DNA from 2 places in the Pseudoalteromonas sp. SR44-2 genome. Region 2 is predicted to be linked to the other one. Evidence: riboswitches for the same ligand, from Rfam matches in the RefSeq annotation. Region 2 holds a riboswitch; the other holds the start of a gene.
The links. Region 2 has a riboswitch for cobalamin ahead of H5115_RS16225 (ABC transporter ATP-binding protein). Riboswitches for the same ligand answer to the same signal wherever they lie in the genome.

Region 1: it holds a riboswitch for cobalamin, as region 2 does, so the genes downstream of both, H5115_RS03910 (TonB-dependent receptor domain-containing protein) here and H5115_RS16225 (ABC transporter ATP-binding protein) in region 2, are expected to answer to the same signal.

Annotation. Positions count from the first base shown of each region.
Region 1 is NZ_JACJDW010000004.1:114,708-118,898, reverse strand. It holds gene H5115_RS03920 (efflux RND transporter permease subunit) at 1-74, shown strand, start outside; gene msrA (peptide-methionine (S)-S-oxide reductase MsrA) at 160-696, shown strand; gene H5115_RS03910 (TonB-dependent receptor domain-containing protein) at 787-2,613, opposite strand; cobalamin riboswitch at 2,650-2,834, opposite strand; gene H5115_RS20160 (hypothetical protein) at 3,170-3,451, opposite strand; gene H5115_RS20155 (hypothetical protein) at 3,535-3,681, opposite strand; gene H5115_RS03900 (YajQ family cyclic di-GMP-binding protein) at 3,870-4,191, opposite strand, start outside.
Region 2 is NZ_JACJDW010000031.1:13,402-17,592, reverse strand. It holds gene H5115_RS16235 (LysR family transcriptional regulator) at 19-891, shown strand; gene H5115_RS16230 (porin) at 1,058-1,990, shown strand; cobalamin riboswitch at 2,061-2,185, shown strand; gene H5115_RS16225 (ABC transporter ATP-binding protein) at 2,349-3,161, shown strand; gene H5115_RS16220 (iron ABC transporter permease) at 3,163-4,167, shown strand; gene H5115_RS16215 (cobyric acid synthase) at 4,172-4,191, shown strand, end outside.

The DNA of each region.
Region 1 (4,191 bases), on a different contig from region 2:
ACACTCAATCACCTGAATTTTTACAGCAAAAATTAGACAAACAAGCCGCTGAAAAACCTTTCGAAGAGATCTAGCCTCTTAATTGCGCCGTAACCTTGTTGTTGCGGCGCATACAATTTATGCTCGCCTTTAAACCCCATATACATTTTAGGAATACTTATGAGCTCAACAACGCAAGTAGCAACATTTGGTGGCGGCTGTTTTTGGTGTATAGATGCTGCATTTAGACGTGTAAATGGCGTACTAACCGTAAGCTCTGGCTACACCGGCGGTGAAACAAATAACCCAACATATGATTCTGTATGCTCAGGCACAACCGGTCACGCTGAGGTTGTTAAAATTGAATTTGACGCGACTGTAGTTAGCTTTGAAACACTGCTAGCAATGTTTTTCACACTGCATGATGCAACACAATTGAATCGCCAAGGTAACGATATAGGCACACAATATAGAAGTGTGGTTTACTATCACGATGAAGCTCAACTTAAGCAAACCAACGAAGTGATAGCTCAACTGCAAAGCCATGTCGCTGAGCCAATTGTGACAGAAGTCAGCCCTGCTACTACGTATTACCCAGCAGAGCATTATCACCAAGATTACTATAACGAAAACCCACAGCAGGGTTACTGTAGTATTTTAATAGCACCTAAGTTACACAAGTTTGAAACCGTATTTAAAGAGTTCTTAGCTGACTAGCTAATTTGAGCAGTTAAATTGATTAGTTAAACTTAGCTAAACATTAAAAAGCCCGACATAAGTCGGGCTTTTTAATATTAATAAATACCGTTAAAACTGGTAGCTTGCGCCTGCAAAAAAGCGACGCTCTGGCGTGTTGTAGTAATACACTTCACCCGTTGTAAAATCAGTGTTTGAATCAACAGCGTTATATTCTTTATCAAATAAGTTTTCTACACGAAGTGAAACTTCAATATGTTCATTTACTTGATAATTACCCGCTAGGTTCCAGAGTGTATAAGAGCCTAAGCGCGTCACAGCACCTTGTCGGTCGCTACGGTATTGCATGTCTAAGCTTGCGTCAAAAGCACCAAACTGTTTTGCAAGTTCCCAGTTAAAAGTACGTTTAGCAACATTACGCAACTCTGCGCCCGTTTCTTCGTCTTCAGCGCTTAAGTAAGCAAAGTTAAGGTTGCTATCAAAACCAAAAAACTGCTGAGATAAGCTAAATTCAACCCCTTCGTAGCGTGCTTCATCGATATTAGCCAATGCAAAGTTTGCATCGTAATCAATCTTATCTTCTATATTGTTTCTAAATATTGCAATATCAACTTGCGCGATATCAAAATCCACACTCAAACCTAACTCACGGTTTACTGATTTTTCAGGTTGTAAATCAGGGTTACCATAAAGTGGATAATATAAATCGTTAAATGTAGGAGCTTTAAAGCCAGTACTTTGGCTTATACGAAATGTTGCATCTTCAGATAAATGATAACCTGCAGCGGCGGTATACGTTGTTTCATCGCCAAATTGCTCGTCATCATCTTGGCGAACAGTTAAATTAGCCAGTACTTTATCTGCATCGTAGTAAGCACCTACAAACACAGCAAGTACATCGCGGCTGTCTTCAACAAATAGTTGCGAACTATGCGACACATCATCGTTGTACCAATTAACACCACCACTAATGTTAAGTTCATTGGATAACAGGTACTGGCCGTTATAATCAATTTGTGTGCGTTTAGTTATAAATGTACTTGTTGTTGGCCCAACTGAAAAATCAACATAAGTGTTATCTGAATCATCTGTTGAAAGCGCTAAATCAATACTATGCGTTTGGTTAGTGTAGTTTTTACTCCAACCTGCAGAAAGTTGATAGTTTTTAAAATCATCTCGTTCAATCGTACTGCCTGCTGGGCTAAAGCGACTGTCGTAATCTGCATAGCCTTCACTGTATTGGCCTAATAACTTAAAGTCGCCGTAATGTGCATCGGTGTAGTTAACTTTAAAACCAAGGTTTTTATTTTCATAGCCATCTTCATCAGGTGCTACGCCTTGCAGTACATCAAAGTTATCTGTTTTTTCAAAGCCTGCGTTAAATGCTGCTGTTATATCATCTGATTTTACAGAGCCTGCAACTTGATAATTTTGATAAGAGTCAGAACCAAATGTAGCGCTTAGGGATAAGTTATCTGACTCACGCGTAATAATATTAATAACACCAGCGAGTGCATCAGATCCATAAACAGCCGCGCGAGAGCCTTTAATAATTTCTATGCGTTCAATACTATTTAAAGGGACATTATTTAATGCTTTTTGACCAAGTGTTGCTGAGCCTGTACGTACACCGTCAATTAAAATCAACGTATCGCCAGAGCCCGTACCACGAAGTGACACACCTGTATTTTGACCAAAACCACCGTTTGGATTAACTTGAAAACCCACTCGCGTGCTTAAAAGTGTAGGTAAATCGCGTACGTTACTAGCTTCTATTTCAGCACGTTCAATAACATTTACACTCGCTAAAACGTCGTTAATTGATTGCTCAAACTTATTAGCTGTAACGGTTATTTTTTCAATTGATTGCTCTGCACCAGACACAGAAAATGAAAGCGCAGCAGAAATTGCAACGCCTAGAGTTGTTTTGTTTAACATGAGATCCCCTACCTTTGCCCACCGCAAAGATTTAAGTAAGTAAGATTGCATCAAGGCCGGTCTCCGGACTCAGTAAGCACATAAAAACATGCAATACTCTACCGTTGCGGGGGCAGTGTTGGGCTTGTAGTCATCATGAAAACGCACCAACTTCCCGATTATCCTGCTAAAAAAATCATTACATGAAGTGGCTAGCAAGCACCTTGAAAATATGCCGTCATTGTGAGCATTTTGTTTACAAATGTCAATGGACGTCTATATAGCTAAAAGCTATTTCAGTTCAGTGCTGTATTATTATAGCTTGAAGGAATACCGTACTTATCAAGTAGCTTCTGAAGTTGCATTTGTGTAGTAGGTAAATTTAATATTTCATCCATTTTGTGACTAGATATTTTATTTGATTGTGAGTTAATCAAAAAATGTGTTTCATACACTGCATCTGGTATGTCACTCTTAAATAGTAAATCCATATTTAAGATATTCTGCCTTTTAAAATACTGATAAGCAATGCTGTTTAAAACCCCGACTTCAGCGCGCCTTAATAGCAGCATTTTAACTACATTGATTCATCAATTGTTAGGCTTACCTGGTGCTCTTCTCTCAAGTATTCGGCATTTGTATTAAATCCTGCAAATTGATACGAGTACCCTAAAACCCCAACTTTGGTTAATTTGTCCAGATTGTCAAAATAAGTTTGTTCTGATGCATTCTCTTTGAGTGTATAAAGCTCGTTTTTGGTGATGGTATAAAATTCAGTTTTTTCAATATTTTTCTGCGTTGTTTTTGGCAACCATTGCATTGCCATTAAAAATAAAACGTCGAAGTTATTTTTTTTCAACAGACAAAGTAAGCCTTTTTACAGGTAAAGAAATAAGTATAAAGTTAAATTCCTCCTGTGCGTCGTTTAAAATATTAATAAACTCAGGAGCAAAGCCCTGCTTTTTTTTGCGCGTTAATAATCGGAAAGTAGCCATCTTCGACCAATACATCAATATCAACTGGCTTTGATAAGCTTGGCTTGGTAAATATAAGCAAAACAAATAACAGAAATAATTGATGGGGTCTCATTTTAATACCTTCTAGAGTGAAATTTTTATTATATTCAATTAAATATAATAGCTTAAATATCAAAAAATGGATTAATACATGCAGAACTACGAGAGGATAAGGAGGGAAAGTTGTAAAAAATTAAGTAGCTTTAATCTGTCTGCAAATACAGACAAATTAAAGCTCTTTTATTAAAAACAGTTTATAAATTAGTCGCGAAAGTTTTTAAACTGAAAAGGCTGACCTAAATCGGCACTGCGTACTACCTGCATTGCTTCTTGAAGATCGTCACGCTTTTTACCTGTCACACGCACTTCTTCGCCTTGAATAGCGGCTTGTACTTTAACTTTTGAATCTTTAATGGCTTTAACCACTTTTTTGGCCATGTCTTTTTCGATACCTTGCTTTAACCCAACGTTACGAAATACATTTTTTCCTGCACGGCTAATATCTTGAAGTTCTAAACTAGCTACATCCATACCGCGCTTTGAAATTTTTCCCGCTAAAATATCGAACAACTGCATAACTTGA
Region 2 (4,191 bases):
TATCGTGAGGATAAAAAATTGGATATCGATTTATTAAAAACATTCGTTGAGGTAGTGCGTACGCGTCACTTTGGTAAAGCGGCCGAAAACCTTTATATTACGCAGTCTGCAGTGAGCTTTAGAATTCGCCAATTAGAGCAAGGGCTTGGTGTTAATTTGTTTATTCGCCAGCGTAATAACATTCAACTTACAGCACCTGGCGAGCGCTTATTACCCCATGCACAAATGATTATTACGGGCATGCAACGCGCCAAAGTGGATGTTGCGCTTGCCGATAATATGCATAAGCAAATTAGCTTAGCAGGAACGCCTAATATTTGGGATGCTTTTTTACAGTTTGGTATAACAAATATTGTATCGGCGATGCCGGGCGTGTCATTAGTCGCAGAAGTTAAAGCTCAACAAGAAAGCACTCGGCTGTTATTAGAACGCACGCTTGATTTGGCAATATTGTTTGATCCACCAAAAGTAGACGAGCTAGTGGTAGAGCGAATCTGTGAGTTGCCAATCATTCCCGTAAGCGGATACGACACTGCAACGAACGAAAACTTTTTTGATAATCAGTATGTATATGTTGATTGGGGAACTACTTTCTCACTTTGGCATGCGCGTCAGTTTACCGGTAAAACACCGCCTTATTTTAGAACCAGCACAGGACGTATTGCACTTGATTTAATACTGCAATGTGGCGGCAGTGCATTTATACCTCAAGTATTGGTAGAAGGGCATTTAGAAAAAGGTGAACTGTTTCATGTTAAAGATGTAGAAAATACCTCGCGAGACGTGTTTATAGCGTATCACAGAGACAACGAGCAAAAAGAGTTAATAGAAACCTTAGTTAATTTACTATCGCAAATGACCCCAAGCTTGTCATTAAAGAAAAGTAAGTAAGTTCGGCCGTTTATTAGGCTTTCATGTTATTTTGATTTCAAATTTAATGCATTTTTATTAATAAAAAAAGACATTAATATTTCCGTTGTAATATTACTGTCATTTAGCGGTGACAAAATGCAGCAGTTTTAAAAATTAGTCTTTTGTGATTATCCAAGGAAATAACATGAAATTTGTAAAATCGAGCTTATGCTTAGCACTATTAAGTGGTTTATCTTTCAATGCACTTGCCGATGTAGACATTTACGGTAAAGCGAATGTAACAGTGCAATCATCTGATGACGGCGAAGGATCTTTTACTGAGATAAAAAGTAATGCATCTCGTCTTGGTGTTAAAGGTTCTGAAAAAATAAATGATAGTTTAGAAGCGGTATATAAGTTTGAGTTTCAAGTTGATGTGTCTGATGCTGATTCAAAAGGCGATAACGACGACAATATTTCTGCGCGTAACCAATACGTTGGTTTAAAAGGTGCGTTTGGCCAAGTGGTTATTGGTCGTAACGATACTGCGCTTAAACAATCTCAAGGTAAGTTAGACTTGTTTAACGACCTTGAAGGCGATATTAAAAATGTATTTAAAGGTGAAAACCGTTTAGGGAATACTGTTAGTTATTCATCAAACTCATACGAAGGTTTTAAAGTACTTGCTACTTTTGTAGCTGAAGATGATGTAGACGCTGATAACGGTTACTCAATGGCGGTTACTTACGGCGACGTGGCACTTAAAAAGAGCGCAGTATACGCCTCTATCGCAGCCGATAGTGAAGTAAATGGCTACGATGTAGTACGTGCATCAATCCAAGGTAAAGTTGAAAAATTTAAGTTAGGTGCAATGTACCAAACACAAGAAAAAGTTGACGGCAGCGCAGAAGCGGATGGTTACCTATTAAATGCAGCTTACAGCATGGGTAACAACACATTTAAAGTGCAATACCAAGACATGGATTTTGACGACAGCGACGATAAGTCAGCAATATCAGTTGGTCTTGATCACAAATTAAATAAAAACATTAAAGTATTTGGCTTTTACTCAAGCTTCGATATGGACAACAACGTTGACCAAGACTACGTAGGCTTAGGTATGGAATACAAGTTTTAACTATTCGCTAAATTAGTTTAAACACTCCCTTTTTAACCGCGCTCTTTTGAGTGCGGTTTTTTTGCTTTAAATTATTTACTTAGCCGCCCATAATAGAGCTTCATTTGGAATGAGGTGCGAGTCCTCAACTATTCCCGTAACTGTAATTAGTACAACGCTTTAAGTCAGATACAAATGAGCAATACCAATCAGCATAAATATTTGAACAATTTAACGAATTAAATTTATCGCTTAATAGGTTCTATATCTAAATAGATTGGTATAATTTTTTAACGAGCGGGTTTACTCATTTTTTATTAATACACTAGTTATTGTTAGCTGTATTGTTAGTGAGTTCACGCCTACCAAGGACTCACTGTTGCACACTAAATCAGCGCTAAACACGCCTTTACTTAACGTTAAAAATGTTTCGTGGGGGATTGCCAATAAAAGCATTTTAAATGATATTAATTTGCAAATATCGCCAGGTAAATTTGTTGGTTTAATTGGCCCAAATGGGGCGGGTAAGTCGAGTTTGCTGCGTTGTTTATACCGTTTTAACCGGCCAACATCAGGGCAAATTACTTTTAATAATCACGATATTTGGCAACTTAAAAGTGAAAATTATGCAAAGCAAGTCGCTGTGGTACTTCAAGAAACCCCGTCGCAATTTAACTTAAGCGTATTTGATGTTATTGCGCTTGGGCTAACGCCTCATAAATCGGTATTTAGCTCAATAACTAACATTGATAAACAAACAATTATTCAAGCTATCAATACCGTAGGGTTGGCAGATCATAGCGATCAAAGCTTTGAATCGCTCTCAGGCGGTGAAAAGCAACGTGCCTTGATAGCCCGCGCCATAGTCCAGCAACCTCAACTGTTAATAATGGACGAACCAACTAGCCATTTAGATGTTAAATACCAAATACAGGTAATGGAACTTGCTAAATCGTTGGGTGTAACGGTGTTTGCATCGTTTCATGATTTAAACCTAGCCTCTGCAATGTGCGATGAACTAGTGGTTATTAAAAAAGGTGAAATTACACATACAGGCACGCCAAGTGAGGTATTAACCGAAAACATGCTAGGCGACGTTTTTGGTGTTTGCGCCCAAGTAAATAACCACCCGCAAATATCGAAGTCGGGAAATAGCATCCCTCATATCACTTACTTTTATGGTTACGAATAATATGAGCGCAGTTAATACTCGCCAATCACTTGCGCTATTTATCAGTGCTGCAGCTGCTTTATTTAGCTTATTTGCAGCACTTAGTTTTGGCGCAGCAGAGACCTCACTTCAAGACGTACTTAATAGTTTTTTGCTCTCAAATGATGCGTCTTTTAATACGCGTATTATTTTTGAACTAAGAATGCCACGCACATTACTCGCCTTTTTAGCAGGCTCTGGCTTAGCAATTGCGGGGCTTATTTTACAAACGGTAACGCGTAACCCTTTAGCCGATCCTTACTTATTTGGTATATCGTCGGGTGCCTCATTTGGCGTGGTGTTACTTATGGCATTAGCAGGTATTAGCGCAGGTTTTATGTTATCGGCAGCAGCATTGCTGGGTAGCTTACTCGCCATGAGTTTATTAATACTTATTGCAGGTAGGCAGCAAAGTGCACAGGTAGAATCAATGTTATTAGCTGGTGTTGCTCTGTCGTTTTTATTTAGTGCATTTACCAGCTTGTTGCTTTATTGGAGCGACCCTCAGGCGGTAGCCGCTATTTTATTTTGGACACTGGGCAGCTTTTCGCGTGCGCAGTGGGCTACGCTTTGGTTGCCTTTATTGGTAATTACATTGTGTACGTTTGTAATGCTGAGCTTTAGAAGGCAGCTAAATGCTATGTTACTGGGCGATGAAAGCGCAATTACATTAGGTGTTAGAGTCCAGCGCTTTAGAATACTTATGCTGGTTTTAAGCTCATTAATTACCGCTGTGCTGGTGGCTATGTGTGGTGGTATTGGGTTTGTCGGATTAATGGTGCCGCATATTGTGCGCTTTTTTATATCCCAAGGCACCATCGCTGGCTTACTGGTAACCAGCTTGGTGGGCGGTACATTTATGGTGTGGGTTGATGTACTTTCGCGCTCATTGCTGAAAAACCAAGAACTGCCTGTAGGTGTTATTACTGCAGCTATTGGTAGCGTGTTCTTTCTAAGTTTATTGTTTTTTAGAAAGCGAAGGGTGTAATTCCATGAAAACCTTAATGGTGCA